3 regions of the Candidatus Cryptobacteroides sp. genome follow, and region 2 is predicted to be linked to each of the others. Evidence: riboswitches for the same ligand, from Rfam matches in the RefSeq annotation. Region 2 holds a riboswitch; each other region holds the start of a gene.
The links. Region 2 has a riboswitch for S-adenosylmethionine ahead of AC06ND_RS04315 (hypothetical protein). Riboswitches for the same ligand answer to the same signal wherever they lie in the genome.
Positions count from the first base shown of each region.

Region 1: it holds a riboswitch for S-adenosylmethionine, as region 2 does, so the genes downstream of both, AC06ND_RS02880 (hypothetical protein) here and AC06ND_RS04315 (hypothetical protein) in region 2, are expected to answer to the same signal.
Region 3: it holds a riboswitch for S-adenosylmethionine, as region 2 does, so the genes downstream of both, AC06ND_RS09820 (hypothetical protein) here and AC06ND_RS04315 (hypothetical protein) in region 2, are expected to answer to the same signal.

Region 1 is NZ_JBAEER010000045.1:1,248-5,470, reverse strand. It holds gene AC06ND_RS02890 (PD-(D/E)XK nuclease family protein) at 1-847, opposite strand, end outside; gene AC06ND_RS02885 (hypothetical protein) at 898-1,419, opposite strand; SAM-I-IV-variant riboswitch at 1,650-1,749, shown strand; gene AC06ND_RS02880 (hypothetical protein) at 1,748-2,650, shown strand; gene AC06ND_RS02875 (DUF4268 domain-containing protein) at 2,840-3,787, shown strand.
Region 2 is NZ_JBAEER010000071.1:237-4,459, reverse strand. It holds gene AC06ND_RS04335 (hypothetical protein) at 1-49, shown strand, start outside; gene trhA (PAQR family membrane homeostasis protein TrhA) at 123-764, shown strand; gene AC06ND_RS04325 (hypothetical protein) at 830-1,009, shown strand; gene AC06ND_RS04320 (helix-turn-helix transcriptional regulator) at 1,019-1,918, opposite strand; SAM-I-IV-variant riboswitch at 2,117-2,216, shown strand; gene AC06ND_RS04315 (hypothetical protein) at 2,215-2,439, shown strand; gene AC06ND_RS04310 (hypothetical protein) at 2,461-2,760, shown strand; gene AC06ND_RS04305 (M15 family metallopeptidase) at 3,152-3,907, opposite strand.
Region 3 is NZ_JBAEER010000180.1:1,128-5,350, reverse strand. It holds partial or broken gene AC06ND_RS09830 (UvrD-helicase domain-containing protein) at 1-684, shown strand, start outside; gene AC06ND_RS09825 (hypothetical protein) at 686-1,240, shown strand; gene AC06ND_RS09820 (hypothetical protein) at 1,254-2,180, opposite strand; SAM-I-IV-variant riboswitch at 2,179-2,278, opposite strand; gene AC06ND_RS09815 (hypothetical protein) at 2,612-3,073, shown strand; gene AC06ND_RS09810 (RNA polymerase sigma factor) at 3,083-3,577, opposite strand; gene AC06ND_RS09805 (hypothetical protein) at 3,577-3,831, opposite strand.

The DNA.
Region 1 (4,223 bases), on a different contig from region 2:
AGCGAACCGGACTGAATGGAACCTGCAGGTAGCTGATCAGAGTCCTGATGTCAACATCCTTGCGGAAAAGACCGAAACCGAGCTTGAACAACTGCAAGGTGAGCGGATTGCTTTCTGAATAGTCAGCGTTTGCCAGCGGAAGGTCATGCGCACGGAACACATCGTTGAGAGCCTTGTTGTCGGCATTGGATATAAGAAGACCATCTTCAGGCTCGATTCCAGCAGCATAGCGATACGCGTCCACGCGGTTCCTTACTTGGAGAACGCTGATACCAGCCTGAAGCTCCAGACGCGCCGTCTCTGTCGCATCTGCGAATGAAAGGGTAGCTCCGCTCTTCTCGAGTACGTCCACTACCATCTTGTCCAAGGATTCGCGCGGAACCCTTACCTCGATCGTCGTACCCGAAAGATAGCCGCTTTCTGTGAGCAGGTCATGCCACCTGTCCGCAGAGCCCTTTACGTCGAAATATGGTTCGATCGCAGAAAGGTCGTTGAACTTGTAAGCCATAGGCAAGGACTTGTTGCAGACGGATGCGTTCCAACCGCTCATCACGAGCGCGTCCCTCCACCTGAGAAGCTCTCCAGCTACGCTAAGGTCGTCCTTCTCGAAGGACTTTGCGTAGAAAGGATCATGGGTGCCAGGTTTCTCGAGCACATTCCTGATTGCGCGGTAATATGCGATCAGCCTGTTGAAAGGGGAGACCTCGGAGTGGGTCATACCTGCTCGAAGCTCGAGCTCGGAAAGAAGACCCTTCATTCCGACGACACGGTATCTGCACACGATGTCGCTTTCCGGGCGGCTGTATGTGGCCTGGTCAAAAAATGGACTGAATACTATCTTGTTCATGCAAAGCATTTTTCAAATATAGCAAATTATCCTCGTCGTTTCATCTTACCCTACAATAACTCCAACTGGAGAGTGAATCGCCACTCACACATCTTGCCGTCGGGGTCTGGAACTCTGAATCCCTTCTCATCAAGGGAGAACAACTCTCCTCTGTCGATACTGCCTCCATACACTCTGAACGTCATTGAGTCATGGGAGTTGTGTCTCCAAACGTGGACCTTATGTGGAAGTCTCACGACATAAGGGAAGACACCATCGTAGAACCAGTACAACGGCTTAATAGAATCGGGCCTCTTCTGGTCATCCTCTATCCGGAATTTGATCGGCTTCACGAACAGGCAGTCGTTCTTTTCGTGCTCATCACACTCGTTCCAGTCAACGAAGAAAGGAGCACTTGCAGCCGTAAAAGTACACTCAATTGTTCTTAGTCCTCTCATGAGCTCCTCAAACTTCTTGCTGTTTACAACGCAGGAATAATCATTCCATCTGTTTCCTCTGCGACCTGTCTTCTCAACAGAGATACATATCTCGGCCCTTCTGCCCAGAATGTCAAAATCAAAACTCTTGTACATAATTCATCATTTTGTTTAGATCCAGATCTCCCTGGATGTTTCAAAGTTGTCTTTGTAAATAGTTTTCGTCAGAAGTCTTAATGATAACGATACAAAGAAACATGTCTGTTTTGACAGGTTATGACATAAACATAAAAAGTCTTACTTTATTTTGTATTTGTGTCAAGACTTGTCAAAATTGAGTTGTTTCTTTGCAGTGTTACGATGAGTGACCTTTAGGCAAGAAACTCGTAAAGCATCGCGAGTCCTCCAGGAGAGGCGCCAACCGAGCAGGGATGCCACGGTGGCAAAATGATGCGGATTATATAATGATCAAAAAACATCTGTCATGAAACCGACAAGGAACCGGTATTACTGCAGAGCATGCGGTAGAAAGAAAATTCTTTTTTCATCTGAGAAGAAAGCTCAAGACTTTCTTCGCTTCAACACAGAAGACATGGACCAGACCCGAAAGAACATGCCTGTTCGCAGCTACTATTGCAATGTGTGCTTCGGGTGGCATGTCACCCACTATGACGATCCTGAGTTCTTCAGCAATTACAAATCTCCAGCAGAAGTGGCGATCGACACCCATATGAGCCTTCAGCAGAATCGTGCGAAACAGAGAGATAAAACCGGCATGCAGAGATGGGAAATCAAACTGAACGAAAAGATTGCCAACAGCAGTTTCCCAGACGACGTTCTGGCATGCCTTGCTGCAGCAAAGGAATATAAGCAACGCAAAGACCTCCTTGAACGGTCGTTCACGGTGATGTGCGATGGCATGCGCAGACAGCTGGAGAGCGGCGAGGTGACTGACCTGTTCATGCAGAGAGTCAAGAAGCTGAAGACGAAGCTGCGTATTGCGCTGAGTACGTTAGGTGGAGATGACCACCTTTACGAGAACGTGGAGATCTTGTATTACGATCTACAGGTTGCTTTCCAGGACCATGGAATCGTGCTCACTACTCCGCCGTCGGAGAAAGAGACCGCTGAGAGGCATCGGAATAGGGAGATGAAAAGGATTAAGAATCTGGAGCAAAAGCTCAGAAGAGTCTCGTCTTTAATCTCGTGCATCCAATTCAGCATCGAATCCGGAAGTCAATTACTCGCAAAGAACGAGATCGCTGATGCAACCAAGAATCTGTACAAACTTGCCAACTTCGAGTATGTCCGAGGACCCTTGATCGAGCAGGTCGACCGGCTGATAGCAGCTAAGGTGATGTATGAGGAGAAGTTTGGGGAATGTTAGATGACTTACTGGCATAAAGTTACAAAATGCTAGAACTGATTTTGTTATTGTTTTATTTCTAAAAGGGAGTAAGATGTCGTCAAAATTCAACGTTTCAAATGAATCGAAATCTATACTTGTTATTGGCGAAATTTTAAGGCTGAGTCACATTAAAAATTTTTCCTATATTTGTTTTCAAATCAGCGGTTTATGGAATCAAATAGAATTGAAAAAATCACTAGGGTGTCAGTGAGGAATCACTTTAAATACGAAGCACAAAATTTTACCCCTTGGTTAGCTGAAAATTTGGACTATTTATCGGATGAAATTAAGGTTCGTCTATGTAATCCTCAGACAGAACAGACATCAGAGAATTTCCGAGTTGATATCCAGTGTGAACTCGAAGATGGAGCTCCCGTCGTTATAGAGAATCAATTTGGTGATAGTAACCATGACCATCTCGGTAAGATAATAACATATAGAACCGCTTTTGATGCAAAGGTTGCCATCTGGATAGTTGAGAAAGCAAGACAGGAACACATTGATGCTTGTGATTGGCTGAACCAAACAGATACAGGTTGTGATTTCTACCTTATAGAAATGACCTTGATACGTATTGGCGAGTCTTCGTTGGCGCCTATGTTTACAGTAAAGTCTAAGCCTTCATATGTGGCAAAAGAAAAGGGTGAGATAAAGAAAGAGGAGGCTAAACGTTTTCATATGAGATTCTCTTTCTGGGAATCGCTTCTGAATACCTTCAAAGAGGATAGGGGATTATCCGCTTTCAAGAATATATCTCCGACCAAGGATACCTTTATTGCGGCAGGATCTGGTGTTGGGGGACTTCAGTGGACAATCTGGCTAAACAAGGATAAGGTAAGGTGTGAATTACGTATTGATAAGGGTAAAGAATGCGATGAAGAGAATTTGTCAATTTTCAATAAGCTTAAAGAACATAAACAATCAGTCGATGCGTCTTATGGTCCAGGTCTAAATTGGGATGAGATGATAGGATATCGTGTGTGCTCGATAAGGACAGAAATAGAAGGAGGTTGGAATAATCCAGAAAACCAGTGGCCAGATATTATTGCCAATGTCGCAGATGCCATGAGGAAGATGATCGCTTCTCTTCATCCTGTAATTAGAACATTAAAATAATGCGGATTTTTTAGAATATCCGGGGGCGTCAGCTGAACTGTGTCAAGGCTGTTTGCTTATGTTAAAATTTTACTGCTCATGAAAAACTTCTCGGGGGTTTGCCCTGAGAGCGTTCTTCAATAATTATGTTCCGTTAGATCTTCAATTCCAGACATTTTTACTGGTTCGCTAAATGGGAATTTACTGCTTATCTATTTTTTCCAATAGTCTCCTTACACCTAATGTTGCAGCCACTATCAGAAGTATGATAGGCAATGGTAATCCTCTTTTATCGCTTCCTATTAGACATGACATCAATAGTAATATCAGAGAAACCGAATATATAATTAATATTATCGCTTTCTTTTTCACCTGTCGGTCAAATTGCAATTTGCAAAAGTCATTCTTATGAAGTCATTAAGCATTAAACATTTGACTATGATACCCATCCTTCCAA
Region 2 (4,223 bases):
CATACGCAAGCAGATTGGTATCGACAACCGCTACGATCGCGATGAATAGTTTCTGTCGACCGACCGTGCTTAAGAACACCTTTGAATAGCGTAAGGACATCGTAGATTAATTGAAGATAGCCATGGCATATACGAAGAATGAAGAAATAGCTAACTCGACGACACATGCGGCCGGCATACTGCTCGGCATCGTGGTCGGCACCATCTTCGTGGTGCGCTTCGCCGTCGGTGGAGACGCATGGGTGCGGTGGTCGGTTGCGCTCTACCTTTTCGGCATGTTGAGCTCCTACGTTGCCTCTACCGTGTACCATGCACTGCCGCAGGGGGACGCAAAGTCGCACCTCCGAAAGTGGGACCATTCTGCCATCTACTGGCACATAGCCGGAAGCTATTCTCCGATCACCCTGCTCGCTCTTCGCAGCGAAGGTGCATGGGGCATCACCCTTTTCTGCGTTATCTGGGGAGTGGCCATCGCCGGCACTATCCCGAGCTTCATCAAGCTCAAGAACCATAGCCACATCCAGACCGTCAGCTATGTGCTGCTCGGCCTTACCGGAGTGATTGCATTCGGCCCGCTGTGGAGAACCGCTGGTGCCGCTGCGTGCCTGTGGATCATCGCCGAGGGCGTCATGTACATCACCGGCGCGGTCTTCTACTCAATCTACAAGAAACCGTACATGCACACCGTCTTCCACGTCTTCGTGCTGCTCGGCACCATCTGCCACATCGCCGCCATCTGGGGCATATTCTTGCAGTATTGCTAGTATAAGTATCGTCAACGGCAAAATAGTCGTACCTTTGTGTGACGAGAAGCAAATTCACAATGGGAATGAAAAAGGCACCGAAGAAACTGCGCATAACGCTTGACGACTTCATGCTCGCTAACCGAAAGGCGGCGCGCGATGAGGAGATCAGGGCGCATGGACGTCCCGTTTCCTCTAGGACTGTCCTGCACAAGTCCCGCAAGGCCTATGACCGCAGGCAGAACAAGAAGATAGATTTCGAATGACCCTCTGGGCTACAGGCTCTCGATGAAGCGGGTGTAGCTGCGGACGTAGTCGGTGAGGGCGGGGGAGTCGACGATTCGAACGTCCGCAGCCAGGCCGATCACGAAGCGCCCGACCCCCTCCATCTGGGTCACGTCCGTCTCAAGCAGCCAGCGGTCGGGCGCGAGCTGCATGAGCTCGTATTCGGCGAGCGGAAACTCCTCGACCAGCAGATTGCGCGCCCTGCGGTTGAGCTCGATGCGTACATGGGTCTTCGTCGGACCGCTCATCCTGAAAATGTCCATCTCCGGCTTGCAGTGCTCCGGCTCGAACTCCCACCCATCCGGAAGGATCTCCACCGAGCCGATCCTCGAAATCTTGTACATCTTGTTGGAGCGGCTCACCATGTCGTATGCCCATACGCAGACGTACTCCGCCGTGAACTCGTACGGCTCAACGAGCACATCATGAACCCCCGAATTCGACGACTGGTAGTCCTTAAGGACGACGCGCTTGCCCTCGGAAATCGCCTCCTCGAGCGTCTGGATCGCGTATGCTACCTTCTTGTTGTCCGTGTACCGCTCGATCGCAGTCACGTCGTACACCGCCGAAAGCTTCTTGTAGAGGTTCGCCTTCATCCCGTTCGACTGGTCGAGCCCCTGAATCAGGTTCGTCAGCACCTTCGCCTCCTCCTCGGAAAAATACACGAGCTTCTCCAGGTCCTTCGACGCCTTCGGCATCTTCATCAGCCTGTAGATGTTCCCATGCACCTTCTCCACCACGAAGCCCGCGTCCTTGAAGGTGTCGATATATCGGTAGATGGTCCTGTACGAAGTGTCCATCTTCTCCGCGAGCTCATCGATGGTGAAGAGCACGCTGCCCGACATCAGTCTCATCAGGCGGAGCATACGCTCGATTTTCGGTTGGTCCATAGTGTCGCTAATTTTTATGGACACGAAGTTAGCAGAAAAATCGCAATATTTTTCTGCTTGTGACAAAACTTGTCAAAAATGCGGAATACATTTGCGCTGTCTTTCGATGGGAGACGTGAGATGAGAGGTGTACGGTGAAAGCCTGCGTCTGGAATCAAACGACGAGCGTTTTTTCGAGAGACATACGACGAGAAACTCGTAAAGCATCGCGAGCCCTCCAGGAGAGGCGCCAACCGAGCAGGGATGCCACGGTGGCAAAATGATGCGGATTATATAATGATCAAAAAACATCTATCATGGAAAACATCAATGAGGAGGAGGTATTCACCTTCAGACTGAACGAGGTCGAGACTAAAAGAGCGAAGGCCTTCTGCGCCCTGCACATGATGCACGTCGCGCACATGCCGGCCGGCGAAGCATTCTGCTTCAAATTCATCCCATCGCACATCGGAATCGTTGCGATCCTGCAGTGCATGACATGCAATGAGCACATCGACCTGACCGACTATGAACAGTTCTAGAACCTTTAAGACAACAAGACTATGACGATCTACAAGGACAATGCGCCAACTTCCAGGGAGATATGGCTGGAGGTGGAAGACGGAATGGTGAGGATGGTCCAGCAGGACCTCGGACCGGCTTGCCAGATCATGACCGGCGAGGACGAATATGAGAGGGAAGTGTCCTGCAAGCTAAAGGACCTCGAGACTGTGCTAAGGCTTAAGGGCGCAGCGGCGGTCCTGGACCAGCTCTCGAAGATGTTCCATAGCTCTGACTCGATCGACCGCTTCATGGTCTACCTTTCGCAAAACGGAATCAGGTACGACGTCTACTCTGACTAGCCCGCTTCGGCGGCGGGTTTATGCTTGTGCTGGATTGCTCGGAGGTAGGTTTTGCGTGCGGTGGAATGCTTCTGCGGTGGGTTTAGGCTTTCGCTGTCCTGATACGGCCGTGGGTTATGCTTGTGCTGTCACGAACGACAAAAATCGTCTTGTTTTTGTCGCTCGTGGCAGTGTTTTCGATGTTTCGGGCTGTTTTGGTGGCGCGAACTCCAAAAATCGAGTTGTTTTTGTCGTTCGTGCCAGTGTGGCAATGTTCAAATGACATACATGAAGATATGAGCGACAAACATTGAGTATCAGAGAAAGAACAGCTGATTCGTGACTGTAAAAAAGAGTGTGACCTCGTTAGTATTCAGGAACTTTCACAAGGAACAACTCAAGATCGTCAGTCTCATTTGATGCTTCCAATGGAAATTGGGAAATTGAAGTAAGTGTCCGGGAATGGCTCGTCTTTGAGGGTGAAGTGCCACCACTCGCACTCGTAAATCTTGAAGCCGTGTCGCACCATGGCTTCCTGGAGAATCATGCGGTTGCGGTACTGCTCCTCTGTGATGGGCCTATAGGCTCCAATCTCCTGTCCAGGCTGGACATCGGGATGTGACGCAATCCCAAAATAATCAAAGGTACAGCCCATGTCAACATCCTTTTGCAGCTTCATGTCGAAAAGGGTCAAATCAACGGTAGAGCCACGTGTGTGGCTGCTTTTCCTTGCCACATACTCCTGAGGCACCAGCACGGACTTGTCCAGCTCTGGGTAGAAGTACTCTTTCATGCGCACGTCATCAATATTCTCTGCCCATTCCATAAAGTAATCCACGGCACACTGAGGACGGTATGCATCATAAATCTTCAGAAGGTAGCCCTGTTCCTTGAGTTCGTCACTTACCACCTTTAGGGAATCTGCTGCTTGACGGGAAAGGATTGCCACCGGTTCCAGATAGCCTGGAATACGGTCACCTATGAAATTGAAGGTGCTGTAGTAGCGGATTTCCAAAATCACATCCGGAATATGTTCGCCGATCAGTACGAACTGTGAACTGTCCATTTCCGGAGCCTTCTGCGACGTGTTGTGGATACACGAGGAGGTGACGAGGAGCGCCGAAACAACGGCAGAAATTATCGAGAGTATACTTTTCATTTTGCTCATTGCCATTAATTTGAACTACTAATATACAACAATTATCCCTGACGAAGTTGTCAATTGATAATTTTTCACATCTCTTATCAAGGTCGCAAAGAACGAGCGTCGGCCTTTCGACTGGGAACAGATTGACGACGTGACTTTCCAATCAGCATTGAAGCGGGAGATGGATTGTCAATCCATAAGTGGGTTATGCTTGCGCTGGCCTGCTCGGAGGTAGGTTTTGCGTGCGGTGGATTGCTTCCGCGGTGGGTTTATACTTGTGCTGTCACGAACTCCAAAAATCGGCTGTTTTTTGGCGTTCGTGGCAGTGTTTTCGATG
Region 3 (4,223 bases), on a different contig from region 2:
TATGTCCATATATGGGATTCTTCTGTGCCGGAGTCCCGCGTGATTGAGATCTATGGGCTCGGAGATGAGAAGTATGTTTCCGATGAGGAATATGCGACATGGTACCGTCCGGCTGTCGATCACACCGAGAGGAAGAACAAGTATGTCAGTCCGTCGAGTCTCTCCGTCCATGTATCGTCAGAGAAGGGAGAATGCGTCAAGATTGCAGATGAGATTCCCTTGGAAGGTTCATACGACCCTCAGACGCTTGGAACATGTGTACACAATTTCTTTGCGGTATGCGCTCCGGGCGTCGATGGAACCGGGAAGGCGGCAAGGCTGATCCGGAACTTCGGACTTCAGGATGTGCTTGTCTCGCCGAAGTCGCTGGATGCTTCGTTCAAGGCACTGCACCGCCATTTGAAGAGCACCTTCGGTGAGCCTGTCGAGGAGTTCCATGAGCTCTCATATTCGCAGAGAATGGCCAGCGGACAGACCGTAATCGGAGAGATTGACTACGTATGGGCGCTTCCAGACAGGCGATGTGTCATTATCGACTTCAAGAACTCACATGCGAGCACGGATTACGGGTCTCAGCTCCATCTGTATCGAAAAGCAATGGAAGAGCTGGGGTACACCGTCCTCGGCACATATCTCTACTATGTTCTCCAGGGCGAACTGACTGAAATAAAGACGGCAGAATAAGATGGGTATATTGTCGAGCATATTAGCATTCTTTGGTCTGGTCTTCTTCGGAGGGACAGGAAGAGGAGGTCGTCACTTCAAGGGGCTCTTCAGGACGGATGGATACAATCCATTCGTCTCAAAGCCTATCAGAGGGCACCAGGATCCATGGAGCAAGAGACGTACGGGACCGAGAAATCCGTTCATCGGCAGGAATCGGTCTTTCCCTCCGAAGAGCGGAGGCAGGAATCTTCCCAAGGATCCATGGCAGAAGAAATATGATTCGGTGATGGGCGGCTCTTCGAGCAGGTCATCTCATGGCCTCGGTGTTTCTAGGTCGTCCGGATCGGGACGCTCGAGAAGCACCACCGGTGCGCACTATACCCACAGGAGAATGTTTGACACCAATGACGCTATCCGCGCGAGGATGGAGGACATGGAACAGTATTACGCTCAGGACAAGGATTTCGACGCATTCGATCAAGGTTATGAATGGGACGAAATCGTGGATGCCGCGAATGACGATTACCTTCCCGAGGACTACATGGACAAGCGCGAGGAGGACTCAGAGTCGTAAATCTTTACTGCTCCTAGCGCCTACTAGATCGGGCAGGCATCAAGGACAATTTATAGGGAACTAACATCCGAATAGCTTCTGCATGCATCCGCATCTGCTCGAGATTTCCCGCAGCCTTGTCTAACGAGAGGGTTTCATCAAGGTCATTGCATTTCACTGCTATGGCAGTCTTGTTTCCGGACTCGCATATTTTCCTTATGTAGTCCATATACGGCATGTCCTTATCATACTTCAAGAGTTCTAACGTCTTTATGATGCGTTCCGGACAATGCGCTTCAATCAGATCTTCGACTGAGTAGCCGTCACAGTCAAGGAATTCGTGCAGGAATCCGCATATCTTCTCTTCCCTATTGTTTCCCCTGAAGCCGGTTTTATACACATGTTCGAAGACAGAGTTCCCATACATGTCCACCTGGTCCTCATGAACATCATTAGCGATCAGCCAAGCATCATCGATTGTAAAAGGAATAAATCTGTGATTTGCGATCTTCCAGTCAAAGATGTCCTCATTGTTTTCGAAATACTCATCCCACATAGACTCCATGACATCTATGTATTCCTCCGGCAGTTCACTTCCGCAACGACAATGATTCCAGTCGAACTCCGGCATAGCGTCCGACAGTTCTGATGTCAACAAAATCGGGCATCTACGGGGATCGATCATTACCTGTACGTCCATCCTCATATAGTGGACGGCACGATCTCCGCCTGCCCAATCGGCATCCTCATAAGGATCCGAGATGAAGTAACCTTTCATCACGACACCTTCCCTTTTCGTACCAGTGACAAGCATATAGAATCGGTCGCCGGCTTTCGCCTTCTCGTATTCGTCCACTTGCCAATTGAATTCAAGATAGTCGATGTTCTGAAGGTTGTAGCTGAAATCGCTGAACTTGTAGTTGGAGATTCTAGGTCTCCACTTGAGAATGAAAGTCTTCATGACTGATGTTTTTTGATCGTTATATAATCCGCATCATTTTGCCACCGTGGCTTCTCTGCTCGGTTGGCCCCTCTCCTGGAGGGCTCGCGATGCTTTACGAGTTCTTGCCTTATGTCTCTCACCTTATGTCTCTCATCTCATATCTCCCACCTCATATCTCCCACCGAAACACAAGACAAATCTACCTCACCTTTTTGACAACTCTTGACACACATATAAAAAAGATGATTTTTTCCGGTAGCCCGGGCCAACAGAATGCCACCGACAAAAGATAACATTCCCCCTCCGCTCCCCTCCGCCGCGAGCGACAAAAACAAAGCGATTTTTGTCGCTCGTTTACCTGACTTCTATTGAACATTGTAAACTAATGTTTAATTTTGAAGTGCGTCGCACTTCAAAATATAATTCACGCTCTCAAAAACAATCTTACCATGAAAAGAACTTCGATGACAATTTGCGTTATCTGCGCATTGCTTTTGACTTCCCTCACCAGTGCGTATGCCCAATCAGCGCCAAAGAAGACATCGTCGAATGCTTCTGATGAATTTGTATTTAACGTCGAGAGGATGTTCAATGATGGAATGCTGGTTCAGATGCCTGACGGATATTCCATCAGCATCAACGACGGAAAGCTTGACGCTTACATCCCGCTGTTCTGTTCGGAAGAATACCACCTGCTGGACTCTAGCGTATCCTATGGACTTGTATTCAAGGATGAGCCTGTCTCCGTTACGACCAAAGACAGGAAAGGAGTCCATACCGTGTACTTCTCTGTCCATGATGGTATCCAGAAATATAGAATCTCTCTTTCATATTCAGACCCGGATTCCGCAGATCTTTTTGTCAGAGGTCAGAACATCTATGCAGAATTCCAGGGTACTGTTCATAAATGATGATATAATTTAAGCCAATTTCTCCCTCAGCGTAAGCACTGCCTTATGCTTTCTGGACAACAAGGTGTTGGGATTGATGCCGGTCTCCTGGGCGATCTCCTTGATGCTTTTGCCATTAATCTCGGTTTCGATGAACACGAACTTCTGATCTTCCGGGAGTGAGGCTATCGCCTGTCTTATCCTTTCGCGAAGTTCCTTTATGTTCAGTTTCTTGAGGATGTCTGCCTTCTCGTCAAGTGCGTCGTAAGGGATACTTCGGTCTTCCAGGAGTTCTTCCCTCTTCTTGCGGCTACGGTCGATGATAAGGTTCTTAGCTGCCTTGAAAATCCATGCTGGAATATTCTGAGGGGCAGTTTTCTCATTCGTGAGGAACTTCAGGCAGACTTCCTGAACGATGTCTTCGGCGTCTGCCGTGGGCATACGCTTAGCGACATAAGAGAATAGCTTTCTCCCATGCACGCTAAGACATAGTTCCAGACGTTTATGACGATCGATCCTATTCATCAGAGCTCATCCTGCCTAATATTCAGTGACACCGAGAATGGCTTTTCGTAATCTTCATCATCATCGAGTTCAAAGTCTCCAGAAACCTTCGAAGCAATAATATCCGCAAGTACTTTGATTCCAAAGGCCTGGAGCCAGCTGATACGTCCCCAGCCTGTCACTCCTGGAACCACCCAGTTCCAAACCAGCCATATAACTGTAGACACAAACGCAAATCCAATCAGATATACGACGACTACTCCGATCTTTTCCATAGTCGATTTCTTTTTTCTTTCCATAATCTCTTTGTTAAAGGGTTCTGAATAGATAACGAACGAGAACTCGAAATATTGTCTACAATTCTCAAATTTTCTTCTTCCCCCCTATTACATTTGCGAAAGTACTGTTGCGATTTGACAACTTTTGTCAAAGTATCGCTAGATTAATTGTTCACTTTTCTGATCCAGGTTACCCCAGGCCGCGAACTCAAAAAAACAGACGAAAAGTTGAGTTCACAGCACCAAAACACGCCAAAAAAGTACAAATGCGTCCGCGAACTCAAAAAATCAGCGAAAAAGTTGAGTTCGCAGCAGGGAAACAGCATAAAACCTAGAATAGTTTGCCACGAGCGCAAAAAACCGCCGATTTTTGGAGTTCGCGCCACCAA